Regions from separate parts of the Macrococcus bovicus genome, predicted to be linked through region 1. Evidence: riboswitches for the same ligand, from Rfam matches in the RefSeq annotation. Region 1 holds a riboswitch; the other holds the start of a gene.

Region 1 (12,264 bases):
AAGGAAGAAGCAACTAAAGCCAAAGAAGAAATCATCGCGATGATCAAAGCGATTGACAATGCCGGTGTCAAAGCCCATATGTCAATCAAATTAACGCAGATCGGTCTCGATGTAGACAAAGAGTTCTGCTACGAGAACGTCCGCGAAATTCTGATGGCTGCCTACCAGCACGGTAACATGCATATCAATATGGATACTGAGGATTACAATCATACTGTACAGACGTTTGAAATCCTTGACCGTCTGAAAGGTGAGTTCAAAAACGTCGGTACAGTGATCCAAGCTTATCTCTTCCGTGCTACGGATGAAATCGAGAAATACAAAGATGTACGTCTTCGTCTCGTCAAAGGGGCTTACAAAGAAAGTCCTGAAGTGGCTTATCAGACGAAAGAAGATATCGATGAGAACTATATCAAGCTGATCGAACAGCGTCTCTTAAATGCAAAAGCGATGACTTCAATCGCGACTCACGATCATAACATCATCAATCATGTGAAGAAATTCATCAATCAGCATAACTTAAACAAAGACTTGATTGAATTCCAGATGTTATACGGCTTCCGCACTGAACTGCAGGAAGAAATCGCGAAACAAGGCTATCAGTTCTGTGTCTATGTGCCATTCGGTCAGGACTGGTACGGCTACTTCGTCCGTCGTTTAGCGGAACGTCCTCAGAACTTACAGCTTGTGACCAAATCAATCTTCACACCGCAAGTCAATAAAAACCTGGCAATCGGCGCAGGGGCTGTTGCAGCGGTTTCAGCATTAGCTTTACTTGCTAAACGTAGATAATACGAAAAATCGGATGTCATCACGACATCCGATTTTTTTATATCATCTTATTCAGATTGGCCATCTCAATGGCAGCGACCGCTACTTCGCCGCCTTTATTGCCTGCTTTTGTTCCGGCACGTTCAATCGCCTGTTCAATCGTTTCGGTGGTCAGGACGCCGAAGATAACGGGAATACCGAATTCGTTTGCTTTCGAGACGCCTTTAGCGACTTCATTACAGACATAATCATAATGGGTCGTGGCACCGCGGATGACGCAGCCCAGTGTGATGATGGCATCATATTTCTCCTGCTTCGCCAGCTTCTGGGCGATGAAAGGAATCTCAAATGCGCCTGGCACGAGTAACTGGTCGACATCTTCTGCTTCTACGCCATGACGGATCAGGGTATCCATAGCTCCCTCCACCAGGCGGTCCGTAATAAAATGATTGAATCTAGAAGCGACAATAGCTATTTTCAGTCCTTGTCCTGTTACTTTAGCATCATATTTCATATTAAGTTTTCCTCCAGTAAATGTCCTAATTTTTCTTTCTTCGTTGCCAAATAACGGCTGTTATCCGGGTTGCTCGAAAACTGATGCGGAATACGTATTCTGACATCAATGCCGTAATCCCTTAAACCTTCTATCTTCCGCGGATTATTAGTGATAAGATTGACAGACTGAATACCGAGGTCACGGAGAATCGAAGCCGCAACCGCATAATCCCGGAGGTCTGCATCAAAACCGAGTGCTTCGTTCGCTTCGACGGTATCAAGACCTTCTTCAATCTTCTCATAAGCCTTCAGTTTATTGATCAGGCCGATGCCACGTCCTTCCTGTCTCAGATAAATAAGCAGACCGCCATGTTCATTGATATGACGGAGGCCGTTCTCAAGCTGGGTCCCGCAGTCACAGCGTCTTGAATGGAAGACATCACCTGTCAGACATTCGGAATGCAGGCGGATATCAGGTACCCCTGTATAAGGCTTCATGTAGACGACATGTTCACGGTCGCTGTAGATCTCACTATAGCCGTAGACCGTGAAGTGACCGAAATCTGTCGGCATCTCCACAACCGCTTCACGCTTAATCAGTGCTTCCTGCTGCTTACGGTAATGAACCAACGCTTCGATCGTGATCATTTTAAGCTGATGCTTATCTTTGAACGTCACCAGGTCGTCTCGTCTTGCCATCGTTCCGTCCGGATTGATGATTTCACAGATGATGCCCGTTTTTCTGGCTCCACATAATCCAGCCAGGTCAACACAAGCCTCTGTATGTCCCTGTCTCTCCAGCACACCGCCGTCTCTGGCCACCAGCGGGAAGACATGACCGGGCGAGTTGAAGCAGCGGTTATCCTCTCCGAGCAGTGCACGGACTGTATCAAAGCGCTCCTGCACACTGATCCCTGTCGTGGACGAGACATGGTCGATACTGACCGTAAAAGCGGTGCCGTGCGGATCGTTATTATGTGCAGTCATCGGTGTCAGCTCAAAGCGCTCCGCCAGTTCTCTTGATAAAGGGGCACAGACAAGGCCCCGTGCTTCTGTGATCATCAAGTTCAGGACAGCCGGCTCTGCAAATTCTGTCACAGCGACTAAGTCTCCTTCGTTCTCTCTGTCTTCCGAATCCACCACAATCACCGGTTTACCGGCCTTCAGTTCGCTGAGAGCTTCCTCTATTGTGCTGAACATGCGAGCGCCTCCTGTCTGACTATATATTTGCCGAGCATATCAAACTCAAGATGAACGGTGTCCCCCGGTTTTAATGTCATCAGCTTAGTCGCTTGCTGCGTCTCCGGTATCAGCTGAATCTCGAAGTAATGAGCATTCAGCTCAAAGAGAGTCAGTGAGGTACCGTCGACTGCGATTGAACCTTTTGGAATCACATATTTCTGGTCATTTTTATCAAGACTGATGTGATAGACGACCGCATTACCTTTCGACAGTTTACGCAGTACTTTTGCTGTCTTATCAACATGGCCGGAGACAAAGTGACCGCCTAAACGCGTCGTCGGCAGAAGTGCCCGCTCCAGATTGACTGGATAGCCGGCGCTTACTGACTTGAACTTTGTGCGGTCTGAAGTACCGATGATGACATCAACGTCAAAAGACTGAGAGGTAAAAGAGGTCACTGTCAGACAAGTGCCGTCAACAGCGATCGAGTCACCTACCTTGATATCTTCAAGTACTTTCTTGCAGCGGATCGTCATGGTAAGCGCGCCCTGCTGCTTGATACGTTCTATCGTACCCACTTCTTCGATTAAACCTGTAAACATCTTATTGCCCCTTTCGATAAGTCAGCCGGACATCATCTTCGAACTGCTGAATATCCACCAGTCTGAGATGCGTCATGCGACTTTCTTCTGTATGATAAAAACGATTGTTTAATGTGCCGCCAAGTAGTTTCGGGGCGTAATAAATGACGACCTCATCAAAACAATCCTGATTGATCCATTCACTGATGACACTGGAACCGCCTTCGACCATCAAGCGGCTGATACCTGCTTGGTAGAGAAGTTCGAGCAGGCGGGCCGGCCGGAAATCCTGTGTGATCAGGGTTTCTGCATGCCGGACTGCTGTCGGACTGATCACGATGATTCTCTGTCCGCTCGTTTTATCCGCCTCGTGAAGCGTCACGTCACCTGTGCGCGAGATAATCACCTTTATGGGCACCTTCTCACTGACATGACGCGCATCAAGCTTCGGTTCATCCACTGCATAAGTCTTTCTGCCGACCAGTACAGCATCCTGCTGATGTCTGAGTCGATGAACGTCCTGCCGTGACGCCTCATTTGTCAGCCATTTACTGTTGCCGAAGTCATCCGCAAGCTTACCGTCAAGTGTGGCAGCCAGTTTCAGTGTGACGTAAGGCCGCTTCTCTTCCTTCGAGATAAAGAAAGCATCATAAAATGCGGAGACTGCCGCGTCTGGTGCATGCACCACTTCTACACCGTGTGCTTCCAGATAGCGAATACCCGTATCATCCAGACTTGTATCACGGACAGCAAAGACCACCTTCTTAATGCCTGCCTGAATAATGGCTTCAGTACATGGCGGTGTCTTGCCTGTATGATTACATGGTTCGAGTGTGCAGTAGAGTGTCGCGCCGGTCGCATCACCTGCCATTCTGATAGCCTGTACCTCTGCATGGGCGGACCCTTCCTGCAGATGAGCGCCTATCCCGATGATGACGCCATTCTTCACAATAATACAGCCGACCGCCGGATTGCGTCCGGTCTGACCGGCCGTCATTTTAACGAGATCAAAAGCTTGTCTGATATACATCTGCTCCTCCTCAATATAAAAAGGCGCCCCGAGGGGCGCCTTAAATTTAGGTGTCACAAATAAGACCCTGTAAGTATTAAAAGACATAGTCAAATAAACCATCTTACAATGGTGTCTTATTCTTTCTCCCATCCAGACTCTAACTGTCGGCTTCAGAATTTCACTGAATCAGCCAATATCGATATTCGATAAAGGGTCGCGGGCTATGACCGCCGGTTGGGAATTCCACCCTGCCCCGAAAGAATGTATGAAATTATGTTAGTTGCCTAACGTTTTAATCGTACTGCTTCTCGACAATAAATGCAAGATGAAGGCAATCAGAATGGAAAGCTGGTGCAATTAACCCTTTTTGCACCAGCTTCTCTCTAGACTTGGTGCAATTAACCCTTTTTGCACCAGCTTTTCCTTAAACTTGGGGCAATTAACCCTTTTTGCACCAGTTTCTCCTTAGACTTGGTGCAATTAACTGTTTTTGCACCAGCTTTTTCTTAGACTTGGTGCAATTAACCCTTTTTGCACCAACTCTCCCTTAATCAAGCCCTGCCAACAAAAACGCTCAATGCGTGCTTACTTGAGGCGGTCAAAAAAGGCTTTGACGTCACGTCGTGCTTCCAGCAGGAGTTCATAGACACCATTATTCTTCATATTGACGCCGCCGGTCAGCTGGCCCAGCATCACAAAATCATCCAGCACGCCGTATTTCGGACTGATGACCCGCCCGTCTCCCGGCATGACTTGTATGCCGCCGTCCGGGTGTTCCGCTATCAGACTGTCATTCAATAGACCTGTCAGCACCGTACTGACCGAAGTACGACTTATGAACCGCGCCGGACCCGTTGCATTGATGACGTAATGAACACGGTCCTCTGCTCCATCTTCGTACTGAAGACGATACTTGCGATATTTATAGTCAATCGCTTTCAGACCTGCTTTAATCACGACTCTGTTGTTTTCAATATGATCAATCAGCTCTTCTGCACTTGGCTCCGGCATCGGATTGGAGTAGTGCTGCACGAATGGCTCGTACGTCTCAAGATAACGTGCTTTATCTTCGCCTGTCATATAGGGCCAGATCTGTGATGCTTCGAACATCGCCTGATAAATCATGGACTGAAGTGCCCCGATGGCTTCATGATTTTTCAGGTCAAACCGCATCGCTTTCACCGGGTCTTTGCGGGACACCCCGTAAAACTTAGCAATGTCCACACCTTGATGCTCACATTCCTTCTTAAACAGCGCCACCACTTTATCAAGTGGTATGAAATCGCGGTGCTTCTTACGGATCTTACGGAAAGCGGCGGCGGTCCAGTACTTCATCTTGAATGTGACAATCTTGCCGCGGACGGACTGCACCTCCCCTGAATGAGAAGCCACGAGTACTTTAGCGCCTTCCTTCGTTAAATAACGTATACAGTCCAGTCCGCTGAGGCCGGCACCAATCACCGCATAACCTTTATCCGCTTCAACGTCCAGTGTATAAAGAGGATAAGGCCAGGAAATGAAGTTCTCTGTATCCTTCAGCCTATAAGGATCTTCTGCCGGCTGTTGTCCCGGCGTCATAAAGATATGATCAAACTGATACTGCTGGTCCTGTGTTTCAAGTTCATAGCCTGCCGCCCGTTTGCTGATGGCCCGGATATGCTGCGTCACGACGGTGACCTTCCCTTTGTCAACAAGGGATTCAAAATGTGCTGTCATATATTTGCCGAAGAGCTGACGAGAGAAGTAGATATTGCCGTCCGCGGTCGAATGATCTCCTTCTCGCGCCTGAATTTCTTCAACGGAGCGGTTTTCTTCCACCCATCTCATAAAATCATCCTTCTTGTTGCGCTTCATGGACAGCTGATTGGCCGGATAATTGAGCAGCATGGCCACATCTTCATATTGAAAGGCACGCCCCTTGCCCATATATTTCTTGTCATCAAAGACGGTGATATCCAGCTTTCTGCCGCCTTTATGATTCAGTAAGTACTTCAGGACGTGAGTTCCGGCTACGCCACCACCGATAATTGCTACTTTCATATTGCCTCCTAGAATTTTCATTTTATCTATCATACCCTACTTCAGTTGCGAATAAGACATTAATGTTATTATACTAAAGAGACTATCAATATCGGAGGTTCCCTATGTACAAAAGAATAACTGCTGTCATCCTTGCCACAGCTTTAGCGGCCGGCTGTCAGCCAGAACAGACAACCCACGTGACTGACACAGCGTCACAGCTCAAGGCCGCACAAGAAATGAAGGACGACGTGACGTCCTACGCTTCTACCTACAAGACACAGACGAAGGAAAACAACAAAGAATCACAGAGTTATCTCGGACTGAAAAAGGATGAGGATGATAATCAGGAAGTGACCGTCAAAAACGCTGAAGAAGACGGTAAATTCTATGTCTATGATAAAAAAGCCATTCTTCAGAAGGACGGCGAGTGGGTTGACATCTCAAAGCTCGGCGGCTCCCAGCTCCTCTCCATGACTAAACCGCTTCTCTACAGCGAACAGTTCAAATTACTGGAGAAGATGACAGATGCCAAATATAAGGACCATACATTGACTCAGTCCATCAGCGGTTATGATGACTATATGCACGTATTCGGGCAGAACGAAGAGGATAAAAAAGCCATCACCAGTCTGAAGAAGACTTACCCGGAGATTCACAATGAGATCACTGTCACTTTCGACAAGCACAATCAGATCGAGAAAATCACCAATGACCTGAAACTCAAGAACAGCAAGACCACTGTCCATAACAATGCCGTGACCACATTCTCAGAAATCAACAGTGTCCGCCTGGATATCCCGGGCCCCGTTAAACACGCCAGGGAAGTCGGCGCATAGAAAAATAGAACCTCTCAGATGAGAGGTTCTATTTTTCTTCCGGCGGCAGACTGCGCGTAATAAAGAGCGACATGACCAGCCCTGCGATGATCAAGACTGTCGCAAACCAGTAGGCATGATGGACACCGGCTGTCAGCGCCTCATTGACCTGGGCAGCGCTCGGTCTCAAGGTGCCGTCCAGCGCTTGCTGCTGACCGTTTGTCATAATCGTGATGAAAAGTGAGACGCCCATCGCCCCCGCTAATGGCTGCATCATATTGCTGATGGCAGTGCCGTGCGGATAAAGGCGCTTCGGCAGTTCATTCAGCGCATTCGTGTTACTCGGCATCATGATCATCGATATACTGATCATCAGCAGAATATGCGCGATGATAAAGATGACGACTGAAATGCCAGGATGCATAACAGAGTAGAACAGCATGACGAGCATAAGCATTATCATACCGGGAATAATCATTTTGCGGGGGCCGATTTTATCAAAGATGCGCCCCATGACAGGTGACAGAAAACCGTTGAGCAGTGCGCCCGGCAGAAGAATCATGCCCACTATTTTAGCTGAGAACGCCATCGGACCCTGCAGATAGATCGGCATCACGATATTGGAGGCAAACATCGCCATGACGACGACAACAAATATGAACATACCGCGGCTGTAGTTCGCATATTTGAACACAGCAAGGTCAAGCAGCGGTTCAGCCAGCTTCTGCTGACGCAGGCCGAAGAGAATGAGAGCAGCGGTGCCAAGAATGATCGTCAAGAGCACCACCGGATTCGTGAAGCCGCCCGCACTGGTGCCGACAGAACTGAAGCCGTAGATGACACTCGCGACCCCGAGTGACGACAGCAGGCCTGACAGCACATCAATCTTCGGTCTTGTGACCTCTGTGACATTTTCCAGGTACCGCAGTGCCAGCAGTATAGAACCGATCACAAAAGGGACAACGATGAAAAACAGCCAGCGCCAGCCCAGTAAATCCACAATAATACCGGACAGTGTCGGACCGATTGCCGGTGCAAACATCATGACGAGACCGAAGTTCCCCATGGCCTTGCCGCGTTCATGCGGCTCAAATAACAGCAGCATCGCGGTCATGATCGTCGGAATCAGGAGTCCTGTCCCTGCCGCCTGAATCATCCGTCCTGCTAACAGCATCGGAAAGTTGACCGCGAAGCCTGCTATCAGTGTGCCCACAAGAAAGATGCTCATCAGCCCGATGAACATCTGTCGCGTCGAGAACCACTGGACAAGTGAAGCCGACAATGGCATGAGCATACCCATCACCAACATAAAACCTGTGGCAAGCCACTGAACAGTCGGTGCATCGATGCTGAAATAATGCATCAGCTCCGTCAGCGCGATGTTAAGCAATGTCTCATTTAAAAATGTGAAGAATGCCCCTGTCATAAAGATCATCATGATCAGATTAGATTTTTTCATTCATTTTCCTTTCTTTTAACCGCAATAGGTTTAGTACGATTTAATTGTCTATACATCATACTTTATCACATTAACAAAGTAAAATATCATGTCATTACTGTTAAATTAAAAAATATCGCAGCTCATTCTTGAACTGCGATATTGTCTATTCAGGATAGATGGACAGCAAGCGTTCATGATAAGCTTCGATCTGCTGCATGAGCTGCTGATAATTCCGGAGTGTCGCTGCCATCTCCTCAGCAACGGCCGCATCTTCTGCCGGCAGCGTGAATGACTGCATATTCCTGACACTGAGGACCAGAAGTGAGCTCCCTGTCTGCAGCTGGTTGAGCCTTGACCTGCCGGCCGTACTGTTCAGATAGGCAAAGACAAAATACGGATTCATCCTCAGACAGCGGACCACCATGATATTAGAACTCGGAATCACCTGCTGACGGCTGATCCGCTCATCGACCAGTGTTATCTTCAAGGAAGAACCTCTTGCTGTCAGGATGATATCGCCCGATTGCAGCAACAGCTGACGGCGAGTATTCAGCATGTCCTGACTGAGTGACTGCTTCGGCTGCTCGATATAGGCGTCCTGCAGTTCAGACAGATTCAGCAGGTAACCACCCTGCTCCTTGTCCGCATCTGCTGCCAGTTCACGTTTCGTCATATCGCGTCCGCGAAACACCTCGGCCACCTCTCCCAGCTGCACGCCTTCAGCCGGTTCACTATAAGACCGCAGTGTATAGTCCATTTCACGGATTTCTTCAACCTGACGCTGGACTGCCATTTCATCTTCCTCTGACACTGCGCGCACAATGCATTGTATGTCTTCTTCTGATAACTGGCGCTCACGAGCATTTGTCAGATGACCTAGATGTCTTGCATCTACAAAAGTCACCGTCTCTGCGGCCCTTTTGTCGAATACCACTATCGCCATCGCTGCTGAAGACAGCCGTGTCAGGTGATCCGGCAGCTCGATGACCGCACGGATATAACCTTTTTCAATCATCTTCATTCTGATTGCCCGGTCCTTGACATTATTCAATGAGGACAGACGCATAATCGCGATACCGATACCCGTCTCAGTAAGCGATTCGACGACTCTGATAGCAAACAGCCAGTCGGGTAGAGAACGTGTCTCAATACTGTAGTCAGCGAGCTGTGCCAGTGCATGATGGTAACGTCTGTCGATACGACCGATAAACGGCATATTACAGAAGACCTGATCGTAGGAGCGGCTGCTGAAGTTAAGCAGGGCATCCACCTCCACTATTTCAGCATTCTGAACATGTGCCTTCTCAATCAGAATGCGGCTGAGGACCACTTCGTCGTGTCTTAGCTCCTCTCCGCGGTAACGATGACCGATAGCAGCATGACGAATGAAATGACCGCTGCCAGAACCGATATCGAGTACGCTGCCTCCATTGCCGAGTGCCTTGAACAGAGCGGCAGCCAGTCTTTCACCTTGCTCAAAAAATGAGGATTCATAAAAGCCACGCGCCGCATAATCATCGAATAAACGAACCACCTCACTATCCGTCAGCTGCTCAAATGCTGCATCTTCTTGTTCTCCTCTTAACCAAGCCAGAAAATGCGCCGCGCTGTCATCATTTATATTCTTTTCAGCCATCTATATGCCACCTCCGATTCTCATTAATCGTAATGAATATTCTGCGTAAAGTCAATTAAGGTTATTTATAACCTGTTGACACTCTACGAAAGATTTGCTATATTTAAGAGGTTAAAAATAACCTAAAGGAGTGTTGTTATGTCAAACACTGTAGAACTGCTGCAGGAAATGAAAGCCATCAAAGAAGCTCATTACAGAAGCCGGACAGCTTATAACTACTACTACCATCGCTATGACACACTGAAAGCACAAGTATCAAGACGCATACTGGACGCACATCCTATTGAAGAACAGCTGGAAGAAGTCAATGCTCAGCCGCGCCTCCGTACAAAACATCATATCCTTGCTGACTACCTGGCAGAAGAGCAGCGCCCTATCCGCAGTTATGCCGCATCGATGAGCAGAAAGGGCAGACTGGAGGCACTGGAACGTGAGCTGCAGATCGTCCTGCTCGAAGAATTTCTGGCAGAAGTGAATGTACGTCTCGGCTGAAAATTCACCATTCAGACAGAAATTCCAGCAAAAAATAGGGGTATACTATGATAAAGGAGTGATTGTATGCTGACTATTTATGAGGATGTCTCTCAGCTTTCCGACAGTGACCGCTTCACTATTGCGATGACCATCAGCCGGCTTGAACAGAATCAGATCAAAGTCGAACATTTTGATATCCATGAACAGCCGGATGCCTTCAGTCCAGCTATTCGCACACTGATGGAGACAGAGTCTTTACCCATCACCTTGCTGGACGGCGAAGTCGTTAAAACGGGCAGCTACCTGACAGCGGAAGATGCCGGAGAACTTCTGATCGTCAATCAGCTGAACGGTATCGGTAAACGATGCAGCAGCGACGGCTGTAAATAAGAGAATGCACAGTCTGACACCCCTGAAGCTTCAACTTCAGGGGTGTCAGACTGTGATATTCGACCCTTTTATAGTACTGTCCCGTTAGACTCAATCACTTTCTTATACCAGCTGAAGGAGTCTTTTCTCATCCGCTTCATTGTGCCATTGCCCTCGTTGTCACGGTCGACATAGATCATGCCGTAACGTTTCTTCATCTCACCTGTCGTGAATGAGACAACATCAATAATCCCCCAAGGCGTGTAACCTATTAAGTCAACGCCATCTTCATTAACAGCCGCTTTAACCGCTTCAATATGACTTCTGAAATATTCAATCCGTGCCTCATCATGAATCTGACCATCCACAATCTCATCCACTGCACCGAAGCCGTTCTCAACAATGAACAAGGGAATCTGATAACGATTATAGAGGGTATTCAATGTATATCTCAGGCCGTCCGGATCAATCGCCCAGCCCCAGTCAGAAGCACCGATATGCGGATTTTTCACACCGTTCGGCAGACCCCCGTTAATAATATCTCCTGTGTTGTTCTGCTGCACGTCATGCTTGACAGTCGTTGACATGTAATAGCTGAAGGCTAAGTAATCAACAGTCCCATCAGCCAGGATTTCTTCATCCCCCTCTTCAATCGGCAGACTGATCCCTAGACGTTCCAGTTCCTTCAGTGCATATGCCGGATATTTCCCTCTGACCTGAACATCCGGAAAGAAGAATCGTTCGCGGTTCGCAATCTCAGCAGCCATAATATCCTTAGGATGACAGGAGAACGGATAGACCGGTACATGGGAGACCATCGCCCCGATCTTGAAGTCAGGATTGATACGCCGGCCGATCTGCACGGCTCTGGCACTCGCCAGCAGCTGATGATGGGCTGACTGATACATGACGGCTCTCGCATTTTCATCTTCCTTCACTTGAATGCCTGCATTCGTCCAGAGGAATAGCGGGTTATTGACATCCATCTGATTGTTGATTTCATTGAAAGTCATCCAGTATTCCACTTTATCTTTATAGCGCTCAAATACCACTTCTGCAAAGCGCGCAAAGAAATCGACGACTTCACGACTGCGGAAGCCACCGTATTCTTGCGCCAGGTGAAGAGGGATCTCAAAATGACTGAGCGTGATCACCGGTTTGATGCCATGCTGCAAGAGCTCGTCAAAGACATCATCATAGAACTGAAGGCCCTCCTCATTCGGTTCTGTTTCGTCACCTTTAGGGAAGATGCGTGTCCAGCCGATCGACGTGCGCAGCACTTTAAGACCCATCTCAGCGAATAAGGCAATATCCTCCTTGTAGTTGGAATAGAAATCAATCGCTTCATGATTCGGATAGAACTCATCCGGTTCCACACGCTCAGTGATACGTCTCGGCACGCCATGTGCCCCTGCAGTCAGGACATCCACAACAGAAGGCCCTTTCCCGCCTTGGTCCCATCCTCC
Region 2 (12,264 bases), 350 kb from region 1:
AAAAAACAGATCAGGGATGTCTATAAGAAGACACATCCTAGAGCGTAGGAGGTTTGTATGAAGAATAAATATAGCACGTTATCTGCACTGTTAATCATGGCGCTTATCTGGGGCGTTATCTACTGGGTGTTTATCGCGCATTGAGCGGAGCCGCGCTGCAATGACGTCGCTTCTATCGCGTGTGCGGTGATAATGTACCCACTGCGCGTCCGTCTCATGGTTGACAGAGAAATCCGGATGGACCCTGATGATCGCCTGATACATGTCATCTGTTAAAGGCAGGTCAAGGGGTGTATAGACGTCACTCATCATGTTCGCTTCAAGAAGCGGCAGTGTCGAATCTTGCAGCCCTATCTCTGTCAGCGTATAGGCCTGCAGAATATGATGTGATTTTTTCAGACAGGTTCTCGCGCCCTTCTTGTTGCCCCGCCGCAGATGATACTGGCTGGTCGCCAGAAGAATCAGTCCCACTTCAACATCATGTTTAGTGCGGACGGACTTTTCTTTCCAGGCGTCCTCCATAATTTCATGGCATTCAAAGTAATGCCGCATATGCAGAAAATGATAATAGAATTCAATTAATGTTTTGACCATCACAAGTACCTCCTGAAAGGATTCATTATGTATGAAGTAAAACTCGATGCATTTGAGGGTCCACTTGACCTGTTGCTGCATCTCATCAAAAAGCTTGAAATAGATATCTATGACATCTCAATGAAACATCTGACGGAACAATATCTTCATTATATCAACTCGATGTCTGAATGGGACATCAATATTCAAGGGGAGTATCTGGTCATGGCAAGTGAACTCCTGCGCATCAAGAGCCGCATGCTGCTGCCTGCTGCAGACGAGGCTGAAGAAGACCCCCGCGAAGAACTGGTTACTCAGCTCATTGAATATCAGAACTATAAATACTACGCAGCCCTGCTCGGCGAAAAACGGGATGCGGCAAGCGGACATTTCGTCAAGGCACCTCAGGATCTATCGGTATATGAAACAGCGAAGCCGGCAGAGCTGGCACTGAATATAACCGATTTAATTGCCGCATATGAGAAGGCGAAAAGCCGCAAGAAACGTGTTGCGCCTGTTATGACGGTCAAGCGTGAAAACTATACGATCCAGCAGGCCACTGCGGTGATCCATGACAAGCTGAGACGTTCCGCTCAGATTAAGTTTACCGAGCTCTTTCATTTTTCGGAGACGAAACACCAGCTTATCACCCTGTTCATGGCGATGCTTGAGATGATGAAAAACCAGGAAATTCACGTTGAGCAGCAGGTCCTGTTCGGCGAAATCTATATTAAGAGAGGAGCCTAGTATGCCGGAAAAAATAGACATATTCGAAGCGCTTTTATACGCTGTAGGAGATGAGGGGCTTGAGAGTGAAAGAGTTGAAAGTTTACTCGCTATCACCCATGATGAAGTAGAACAGCTGGCGGCTGACTTTACCTCTTCCGTCTTTCAGCTGCGTCGTTACGGCGGAAAATGGTTCTTAGAACTAAGAAGTGACTATACCCCTTATCTCGTTTCACTCGTTGACCAGCAGACAGAACGTAAACTGACCCAGGCATCGATGGAGACACTGGCTATTATCGCCTATAACCAGCCGGTGACAAGAAGTGATGTGGAGACCTTGCGCGGGGTCAATTCTGACGGGCCGGTCAGGACATTGATTGAACGGGGGCTTGTTGCGGTCAAGACAGAAGAATCAAGAAGTCAGCAGTTATATACCACCGATTACTTCCTGCAGGTATTTGGTCTGACATCCATTGAAGAACTGCCCGAGGACAGCGAGACAGATACAAAAGAAGAGATGGATCTCTTCTTCAAGTCATTGACAACTAAAGGAGAATAATATGGAACAATTAGATCGATTACAGAAAGTCATCGCAAGAAGCGGTGTCACATCGAGACGTAAGGCAGAAGCGCTGATAGAGGAAGGTAAGGTCACGGTCAACGGCGCAGTGGTGAAGACACTGGGAACGAAGGTCAGACCTTCTGACCGCATTGAAGTAGAAGGGATTCCGCTTGAGAATCCTGATAAGGTCTACATCCTTTTTCATAAACCCACGAAAGTCATCACCAGTGTATCAGATGACAAAGGCCGTACTGTTGTCACTGATTTCTTCCCGCAGCTGGAAGAAAGAGTCTTCCCTGTCGGCCGGCTGGATTATGACACATCAGGATTACTGCTCTTGACGAATGATGGTGAATTTGCCAATCAGATGACGCATCCGCGCTATAAAGTGAAGAAAAAATATGTGGCCAAACTAAAAGGTTATCTGCTGCGTGAACAAGTCAGACAGCTTGAGAAAGGCATTATGCTTGAGGACGGTAAAACAGCGCCGGCCATCGTCAAGGTGAAATCTCAGGACCGTGAGAAGAATTCCACTTTAGTCGAAATTACTATTTCAGAAGGACGCAATCGTCAAGTCAGAAGAATGTTCTCGCATTTCGGCCATGAGGTGGTCAAATTATCCCGTGTTGAGTACGGGCCGCTTAATCTGAAGGGATTAAACGCCGGGGATGCACGGGAGCTCAGTCCGCATGAAGTGAAAACCTTGCGTAACCTCGCGCAGCATCAGTCTTAAAATTTCACATAGTTGCCACTATTGGCTTTTAGCCGAGTGCTATAATAGATTTAAATATGTGAGAAAGAGGGAGTAAAATGAACAAAAAAAATAAAAAATGGATTCAATATATCGTGATGACACTGATTGCACTGGCAATTGCCTTCATCGTCTATTCGACTGTGACGCAGAGCAAAAGTAAAGCAGTAACAGTAGGGGACGAGGCACCGGCCTTTGAGCTGCAGAAGATGGACGGCAGCACTGTTAAAATGAGCGATTATAAAGGGAAGGGTGTCATCCTGAACTTCTGGGGAACGTGGTGTGAACCTTGTAAACGGGAAATGCCTGCTTTGAGTAAGAACTATGAAGCATACAAAGGTAAAAATGTTGAAGTACTGGCGATTCATCTAAGAAAGACGCCTCAGCAGGTGGAACAGTTCTTCAGCGGACTGAAAGAGGAAGTTCATCTGCCTGTTGCCTTCGATAAAGATAATGAAGTGGCTGACGCTTTCGGTATCGACCCGCTGCCTACAACAGTGGTCATCGATAAAAACGGTAAAGTAAAAGCGATTCATAAAGGTGAAATGAACGACCAGACGATTAAAAATTATATGAACAGTGTGACACCGTAAGTGAGGGTCGTATATGAATGAAAAGCAAATAGTCTGTACTTGTGGACATGTCAATCCACCCGGCACACAGCTCTGTCAGAACTGCGGCCGCTTGATCAATGATGATTACGATAAGAAGAAGACAACTGACATCATGCGTTACGATGGTTCAGCTGTACGCTCAAAAACTAAAAACAAGACAGTGACAGATAAAATATGGAACTTTTTTGCCTCTGTCAAGACAGGTGTGATCCTGCTGGTGCTGACCATCATTGCAGCAGCAATCGGCTCTATTATGCCGCAGGAATACTTTATACCTGCCAATGTTGATCCCGCTACGTTTTATCAGGACAAATACGGTTCCTTAGGTTACCTTTACCATCAGCTGGGACTTGACAACTTATATACCTCATGGTGGTTCCTGATTCTGCTGAGCCTGGTGGCATTCTCTATTATAGCTTCAAGTATTGACCGCGGCGTGCCGCTCTTTAAATCATTGCGTAATCAGGCAACCAGAAAACATCCTTCGTTCTTGAAACGTCAGCGACTGACGGGAGAGCTGGTCAATCCAGACTTAGACCAGCTGGAGCAGACACTGACGGAAAAACGTTATAAAGTAAAGCGTGAAGGAGATGCGCTTCTCGCTGAAAAAGGGCGTCTCAGCAGATACGGCCCCTATATCAACCATACCGGCCTGATCATCCTGCTGCTCGGTGGCATGCTGAGATTTGTGCCTGCCCTGTATTATGACGGTGCAGTGGCGGTCAAAGAAGGGGACACAAGAGCGATACCAGGAACAGATAAACACTATTATATGCGTAACGACAAGTTTATTCTCGAGCATTATGACCAGGAGATGAATTCAAACACTGAATCGACTAAAGCGGATAGCGCGATGAATAAAATTGCCAAGAATTATGAGACGCGTCTGACATTGTTTGAAAACACGAAAGATTCTATTCCTGGTGCAGAGCCCGAACTGAAAGAAGTCAAGACGGGAAGCATCAAAGTCAATCATCCGTTTAAATTTGATCATTTTGAGCTCTATCAGAACAGCTATGATCAGAGCCTTCTGAAAACAATGACCTTTAAAGTGATGGATAAGAAGACGGAGAAAGAAGTGGGGCAGACATTTACAGTTAACCTGGATGAACCAAGAGCGACCTATAAGGTTGCAGATGACCTGACCGTTCATCTGCGGAACTATGCACCTGATTTTGATAAAATTGAGCCGAATGGTACACTCGCTACGAAGACACCGAATACGGTCAATCCGGCATTTGTATTTGAGGTGGATAAGGCCGGCCGGCAGCCGGAATATAGTCTGCTGAAGATTCGGGCCTCACAGGATATTTCACAGGATAATCAGTACGCGGTGAAATTTGTCAGCGCGACGAATCATACGATGACTTATCTGAATGTCAAGAAGGACCTGACCTTACCATATCTCTTTATCGGTTTTACGATCTTCCTGCTGGGTCTGGCAATCGGCTCATACATCAATCATCGTAGAATCTGGATCAATGGTAATCAGATTGCAGCACATACAAGTAAAAACTATTACGGATTAAAAAATGAACTGAACTCTATCCTTGCACAGAACAATCAGCCTGCTGTTAAGGATAAGTATGAATCGGAGGAAACAAAATGAACCATGAAACATGGCTGAATATCAGCAGCACCTCTCTGTATGCAGCTTTTATCTTGTATCTGATCGCCATTTTACCTTTTTCGGCGAGCATTAAAGCAAAGAATAAGCGCTATGAACGGATAGGCGTTGCTTTGACGACTATCGGTTTCATCATGCAGCTCATCTATTTCATTACACGCTGGATTGCTGCAGGTCATGCACCTGTCAGCAATATGTATGAATTCCTGACGATGTTCGGTATCATGATGGTCGGCGGTTTCCTGATCATCAATGCGATCTACCATACGCCGATACTGGCCCTATTCTCTCTGCCTATCGCGATGCTCGTCATTGTCTACGCCAGTATGTTCTCACGTGAAGTCAGTCCGCTTATTCCTGCCCTGCAGAGTAACTGGCTTGCCATTCACGTCATCACAGTCACTATTTCTTATGGTATTCTCTCAGTCAGCTCGATGGCCGGACTCATCTATTTGCTGCGCTATGTAGATGCCAAGGAGAAATCTCGGGACGCTTTCTGGCTGGAAGTGGTGATGTACTTCGGTGTCCTTGTCATCGCATTTATATTGACAACCATTGTGATGAAAGGGATTGTCCATTATGACGATCAATACTACTACATCGATAAGAATGAAAACCCGGCCATCAGTCATTACCATCTGCCTGCACTTGTGACATTCAAGGACGCCTATCCAGTTGTGCCTGAGGGCAATAACAACTACCGCGAAGTGAAACGTTTCTCAACAGGACTTGAAGTGCCGCCTGTCTTAAATGCACAGAAACTGACCACTGTCTTATGGTCTATTATTATCGGTACTGTGTTATATGGATTGATCCGTCTGATTGCGAGAAGAACCATCTTCTCCATGGTGAAGCCGCTGACGAATAAGGTGTCACTGCAGCTGATGGATGAGATTGGTTACCGTTCAGTGATCATCGGTTTCCCGCTCTTCGCATTAGGAGGACTCTTATTCGCCAGCATCTGGGCACAGATTGCCTGGAGCAGATTCTGGGGCTGGGACCCTAAAGAGGTATGGGCCCTTGTCACTTTCTTATTCTATGCTGTTTTCCTGCACCTGAGACTGGGCCGTGGCTGGGAAGGTAAGAAATCAGCATGGCTGGCTGTTGTCGGGCTTGCTATCATCTTATTCAATGTGATAGCGGTCAACTTGATTATAGCTGGTTTACATTCATACGCTTAGGAGGCCGTGCAGTGATGAAGGAAAGAATTTTAATCGTTGATGATGAGGATAGAATCAGAAAACTTGCTAAGATGTACCTTGAACGTGAAGGATTCGAGACAGTAGAAGCAGCAGACGGAGAAACGGCAGTGGAACTGGCGCTCAGTCAGAACTTCCATTGTGTGCTGCTGGACATCATGCTGCCTGGCATGGATGGTCTTGCAGTGTGCAAAAGAATTCGGGAGGAGAAGTCGACGCCTGTCATCATGCTGACGGCTAAAGGCGAGGAGAACAACCGGGTGGAAGGTTTTGAGATCGGGGCTGATGATTATATCGTCAAACCGTTCTCGCCGCGTGAAGTCGTGCTCCGGGTTAAAGCGATCTTAAGACGTTCGCAGTCTTCGATGTTCTTTCAGAATGACGCCCATGCCAAAGATCTGATTGTCTTCGATTCTCTTGTGATTGATAATGATGCACATCGCGTCACAGCCAATAACCAGGAAGTCAGCTTGACGCCCAAGGAATATGAGCTGCTGCTATTCCTGGCTAAATCGCCGGACAAAGTCTTTGACAGAGAGCAGCTGCTGAAAGAAGTCTGGCACTATGAATTTTACGGCGACCTTAGAACTGTGGATACACATGTCAAGCGTCTACGTGAGAAGCTGAATAAAGTCTCACCTGAAGCGGCAGAGATGATCCATACTGTCTGGGGCATCGGCTATAAGTTCGAGGCGAGAGACTGATGCATTTTTTAAATAGTATTGTCATAAAACTGTGGTTCACTATCATTTTGATAGTAACGACAGTTTTACTTATATTATCGGTTGCGCTTGTGGGCTTCTTTAATTCATATTTCATCTCGGAGACGGGGAAGACCTTGTACCAGCAGGCGAATAAAATTGAAAACATTCTGATGAGCCGTCATAACCAGCAGGACGCGATGAATTACGTCATGGAACTCGTCGAGAATCCGGCGGGTCTGATCATCATTGAAGATAAAGCACAGCTGACTGAAGCGCATGATGACCTCAAGCAGATCATGATCGATGAGTTTCGCACAAATCCAGACTTCAAGGCCGTCTTTGATGAGAACAAGCATGTCACCAAGATTATTGATGTCAATTATCAGAAGGAGAAACACCGCTATATTCTTCTCGGCTTTCCATCACAGGCCTTTCAGGAGAAGGGTGCGATCATTCTTTACCAGGATATTAATTCCATCAGTTCCACCTTGCAGTATGTCAGCCTGATTATACTGATAACCGCACTGATACTCATCGTACTGTCAACGATTTTTGCGTTCTTCTTATCCAACAAGATCACGAAACCGCTGCTCCGGCTCAAGGCATCAGCGTTTCAGGTGGCTAAAGGTGAAAGGGCACAGAAAATCAAGACGACTTCCCGTGATGAGATAGGTGAACTCACCGTCGCATTCAATAAGATGGAAGATGATATCAGAAACAACATCGCTTCAATTGAGACGGAGAGGAATCTGCGGGATAAACTGATTAATGCCATGGCTGACGGTGTGTTGAGCTATCATATGGACCTAGATGAGCAGCTGATGAATCCGAAAGCTGCCCAGTTTCTGGCGGTGATAGATGAGGACGAAAAAAGACGGCTTGAAGAGGCATTTGAAGAAGTGGTGGAAACAAATGATTCAGCCGTCATAGAAGTTGCCACCCTTCAACATTATTTTGTGGTCATCATCTCACCTGTCAGACGAGCAGCTGCCAATCATCAGCTGGGCGCTGTTGCCTTGATACGCGATATGACTGAGGAGCACCGGAATGATGAGATGAAGAAGCGGTTCGTTGCGGATGTCTCTCATGAGCTCAGAACGCCGATCCAGATGCTGCAAGGCTATACTGAAGCACTGCTGGATGATATCGTCGAGACACCGGAAGACCGTAAGGAATTCCTGAATATTATTCTGGATGAGAGCAAACGCTTAAACCGTCTCGTAAACGAGCTGCTGAATGTCGCCCGCTACGATGCTGGCGATGTGCAACTGGATCTCGAGGAGACACCGGTTGATGCACTGCTGGGTAAAGTGAAGGCGACATTCAGCCAGTCTCTTACGGATAATAAGCTCAATCTCGTGATCGATGCGCCGCCGGGACTGATATGGTCGCTTGACTATGATAAGATGTTTCAGGTTCTGACCAACCTGGTTGACAATGCAGTTCGCTATACTCATGAAGGTGATACCATTCAGCTGACGGTAAGAGCTGACAGTGAACTGCTGATTGAAGTCAGAGACTCAGGCGTCGGTATTTCACCTGAACACCTGCCTCATCTGTTTGACCGTTTCTATAAAGTGGACGCTGCCAGAACGAGAGGTAAACATGGCACGGGTCTCGGTCTGTTCATCGTTAAATCCATTATCGAGTCACACGGGGGCCGTATCTCAGTGACAAGTGAACAGGGCACAGGCACCACCTTCAAGATTGTGATTCCAAAACATTGATTTAATAAAAAGATGTGCTAATATATTAACAGGATGAAAATCCGAAAAAATAAAATAATTCATCTTCGGGGTACGGTGTAATTCCGAACCGGCGGTATAGCCCGCGACCTGCCTTCGGGTGGCTGATTCAGTGTGATTCTGAAGCCGACAGTATAGTCTGGATGGGAGAAGATGGAGTGCAGAGCAAAAAAGCTTTGCTTATTTGTGATGCCCCCTTCCTTCAGTTGATGAATGTAAGGAGAAGAATATGTCAAGTATCAACAGAACCAAGAAGCTGATTCTGATCAGCATGCTGAGTGCCATCAGTTTTGTCCTGATGTTTCTCAAGTTCCCACTGCCTTTTATGCCGCCTTATCTGACGATTGATTTCAGCGATGTGCCGGCACTAATCGGATTATTTACAGTGGGGCCAGCCGGTGCCGTATTGATTGAACTCATCAAAAACCTGCTGAATTTTGCAACGAATCCGGTCGAACCGGTCGGTCCGGCTGCTAACTTTATAGCCGGAGCTAGTTTTGTGTTAACCGCCTATTATGCCGGCAGCAGAAATAAATGGGTGGGATTAGTCGCAGCGACACTTGTCATGACGCTTGTTATGAGTCTCATGAACTATTTTGTCTTACTGCCGCTATACGGCATGATCACCAACTTAACCGATATTACGAACAATCTGAAAGCGATTGTCTCAGCAAGCATCATTCCTTTTAACATCATTAAAGGACTGATTGTTTCAATAATTTTCATGCTGATTTTCAGACCACTGTTACCTGTTATAGAGAAAAGATTCAAATAAAAAGAAGGAATTCCGCCGGAATTCCTTCTTTTTATTCGTATTTAAGCGCATCTCCGTCAAATGATTCGTCTGCTACTTTGATAGAGTCTGTTGGACAGCCTTCAAATGCATCCATCATATCTTCCTCAAGTTCTTCAGGTACTTCCTGAGTTCCCTGGTTATCATCAAGAATAACAAAAGCGATGCCTTCATCATCATAATCATATATATCAGGTGCCGCTGCACCACAAGCACCGCAGGCGATGCAAGTATCCATATCTACGATTGTATATTTCCCAGCCAAATGATTCGCCTCCTTACATAAAAATGCTACACTAGTACATATATATTCTAGAGATTCAGACACTATTTTTCAACAAAAATTATCTGGAGGCATTGATGGATTCTATTTATCAGCAGGCGAAACAGCGTAAATTCGCAGAGAAGACAGATAAAAGCTTCAATAATATTCTGATGGGCTTCAAGTCACATCAAACCTATTTCGACGCCATGATGCAAGGCCAGCTCCCCTTTTATAACAGTCGGCCGGAACGTACAGGTGACACGGCTGAAGAAATGAGATTTTATCCTTATTTTTTTGACGCCACGCATATGACGTTCCAGGCTCTCAGATTATTGACACAGACCATGGCGGCCCGCTCCTGTCATATTCATGATTTCTATCCGGTCACGAACCATTTGTATATTCAGCAGCAGGTGAAACACTGGCTTCATTCATCTGAGAGTCGGCCGGACGCATATGAAGCGGAACTGCTTACGCTCTATGACACTCTGGCACAGGCACTGCCGGTCTTCAGCTTTAAGCTGCTGCCGGATGCGAAGGGCAATCATTTCTCTGTAGATGAGATCTGCAGCGCCGCTCGCTTTGCACAAGGAGAATACCCTCTTATGCTGCTGAGAGAGCTGAACATGCTGACGCATCTGATCCATCATCATCCTTATTTCAACAGCTTGTATATCCGCATGCCCCTTCATAGTGCGACTGAACAGACACGGGAATGGATTGCCAACGGAGCGGCGCTTGAGGATATTGCTTTAAAAAGAGGAGTCAAACTTCATACGATAGAAGATCATATCATTGAAATGATCATTAAAGATTACAGCGTGGACGTCAGCCGCTATGTCACTGAGGATGAAATCGCGGAGATACGAGCGCTCTATCACGAGCATCATTATCAGCGGCTGAAACCTTATTTCGAGGAATCTCAGATGGACAGTTACTTTAAGGTGAAGATCGCACTCTGTCAGATTATGAAAGAAGTGACATTATGACAACAGAAGAAATTCTCCAGAATATATATGGATTTTCTGAACTGCGGCCCAGTCAGAAAGCAGTCATTGAAGCCATCGAAACGGGACGTGACGTACTGGCGCTTCTGCCGACTGGCGGCGGGAAGTCACTCTGCTATCAGCTGCCCGTCCTGAAGGCAGCGGGACGTGCCCTGGTGGTCACCCCTCTTATCTCATTGATGGAAGATCAGGTAGCTGAGCTGAAACGACTGAGATTAAAGGCAGTATGTATTCACAGTTACCTGGATATACGTGAGAAACGTCTCATCTACCATCAGCTGCAGGACTATCAGTTTATTTTCTGCTCGCCGGAATGGCTGGCGACTGACAAAGCTCGTGCCACGGTCGCACAGCTGAATCTGACGCATATGGTGATCGACGAAGCACACTGCATCTCAGAGTGGGGATATGACTTCAGGCCGCATTATCTTCTCCTCCACGAGATCATTAAACCGAGCATGCAGGTGATCGCCCTGACGGCAACCGCTGATGATAAAATCATCAGAGACATCAATCAGCTCTTGAGAAGGGAGCTGCTCCTGATCGATAAACGTGAGGAGCGTCGCAATATTTTTCTGTCAGTCTGTAAGAGCCCGGATAAGCTGAAAGAGATTGAATCGCTCCTTGACACCAGCGGGCCGACCATCATCTATTTTTCATCCAAAAAACGCTGCAATGAAGTTCACCAGCTGCTCAGTAAGCGCTACAAAGGCATGACGTATCATGCTGACATGACATACGAGGACCGGATGTCTGTACAGCTGGCATTTTTAGGTGACAGAATTCACTATGTCTGTGCGACGAGTGCCTTTGGCATGGGTGTCAATAAAAGCAATGTGCGGACAGTGGTTCATTACCATACGCCTAAGTCTGTGCTGCAATATATCCAGGAAGTTGGCCGCGCCGGGCGGGACGGTGAAGAGGCGCAGGCTATCCTGCTGTATGATGAAGAGGACCTTCACTTAAGTTACCGGCTGCTGCAGGAAGAACATTTATCAGAGTCTGATTTTAATCTTTATCTGAATGGTGCTCAGCTCACGGCAGAGAAGATGGAACGGCTCAGCATCCTTCGTGCAAATTTCTCTGACCGGGAAGTCCTGAACGTGCTCAGGAAAGAGTATCACACTAAACTGGCTGCTCTCAGAAAAATGGCCGAGTATGGTCAGCTGACTGCGTGTCTGAGTCATCAATTATACAATGGGGAGCAGCCCTGTACGCATTGTGAGTACTGTCAGGGCCGGAGACTATTCACTTTTGAGACATTTAAGGAAGTGCATGAGAATGATGATATGGTAGCTTATATAAAATCATTATTTAAACAGGGCTAGCTCTTTACTATTCACTTTATAGTTGTCTATAATTAATGGTATATTTAAATAAATTTAAATGAAGTGGGTGTAAGCATGGCTAGAGATAATTTCAAAGATGAGTTCGAAAAAAGTAAGCAGCCTGTAGAGAGACAGGAGGAAGTCGGTCAAGATGATTTAGTATTTGAGGGTGAGGATTTCTCAAATGACACATCTTCAGCTGAATTTCCTAAACGCGGTGTATCAAGACGTAATCGGTCAGCAGACCGTCGTCGTCGTGAGGAATCAGCAGAAGAAAATGCCAGTGTCAAAGATTCTAAGAAGAAACGTCGTCGTTCAGCCGCTGCAGGCACAGGCGCCGTTGCAGCCGGAGCTGGAGCAGACAATCATA

What was found. Region 1 has a riboswitch for FMN ahead of ribD (bifunctional diaminohydroxyphosphoribosylaminopyrimidine deaminase/5-amino-6-(5-phosphoribosylamino)uracil reductase RibD). Riboswitches for the same ligand answer to the same signal wherever they lie in the genome.
Region 2: another riboswitch for FMN. It lies ahead of QSV55_RS06155 (ECF transporter S component); the one in region 1 lies ahead of ribD (bifunctional diaminohydroxyphosphoribosylaminopyrimidine deaminase/5-amino-6-(5-phosphoribosylamino)uracil reductase RibD).

Annotation. Positions count from the first base shown of each region.
Region 1 is NZ_CP128470.1:1,484,104-1,496,367, forward strand. Features, by position in the region: gene QSV55_RS08075 (proline dehydrogenase) at 1-792, shown strand, start outside; gene ribH (6,7-dimethyl-8-ribityllumazine synthase) at 830-1,285, opposite strand; gene ribB (3,4-dihydroxy-2-butanone-4-phosphate synthase) at 1,282-2,466, opposite strand; gene QSV55_RS08090 (riboflavin synthase) at 2,451-3,050, opposite strand; gene ribD (bifunctional diaminohydroxyphosphoribosylaminopyrimidine deaminase/5-amino-6-(5-phosphoribosylamino)uracil reductase RibD) at 3,052-4,059, opposite strand; FMN riboswitch at 4,176-4,306, opposite strand; gene QSV55_RS08100 (FAD/NAD(P)-binding protein) at 4,627-6,081, opposite strand; gene QSV55_RS08105 (hypothetical protein) at 6,186-6,899, shown strand; gene QSV55_RS08110 (MDR family MFS transporter) at 6,928-8,337, opposite strand; gene QSV55_RS08115 (N-6 DNA methylase) at 8,483-9,955, opposite strand; gene QSV55_RS08120 (hypothetical protein) at 10,094-10,447, shown strand; gene QSV55_RS08125 (arsenic metallochaperone ArsD family protein) at 10,514-10,819, shown strand; gene QSV55_RS08130 (6-phospho-beta-glucosidase) at 10,888-12,264, opposite strand, start outside.
Region 2 is NZ_CP128470.1:1,131,586-1,143,849, reverse strand. Features, by position in the region: gene xerD (site-specific tyrosine recombinase XerD) at 1-48, shown strand, start outside; gene QSV55_RS06200 (DUF309 domain-containing protein) at 91-594, opposite strand; gene QSV55_RS06195 (segregation and condensation protein A) at 622-1,320, shown strand; gene scpB (SMC-Scp complex subunit ScpB) at 1,322-1,858, shown strand; gene QSV55_RS06185 (pseudouridine synthase) at 1,860-2,594, shown strand; gene resA (thiol-disulfide oxidoreductase ResA) at 2,672-3,205, shown strand; gene resB (cytochrome c biogenesis protein ResB) at 3,219-4,835, shown strand; gene ccsB (c-type cytochrome biogenesis protein CcsB) at 4,832-6,034, shown strand; gene QSV55_RS06165 (response regulator transcription factor) at 6,049-6,756, shown strand; gene QSV55_RS06160 (ATP-binding protein) at 6,756-8,483, shown strand; FMN riboswitch at 8,541-8,660, shown strand; gene QSV55_RS06155 (ECF transporter S component) at 8,731-9,276, shown strand; gene QSV55_RS06150 (ferredoxin) at 9,308-9,532, opposite strand; gene QSV55_RS06145 (helix-turn-helix domain-containing protein) at 9,655-10,548, shown strand; gene QSV55_RS06140 (RecQ family ATP-dependent DNA helicase) at 10,545-11,894, shown strand; gene QSV55_RS06135 (LysM peptidoglycan-binding domain-containing protein) at 11,970-12,264, shown strand, end outside.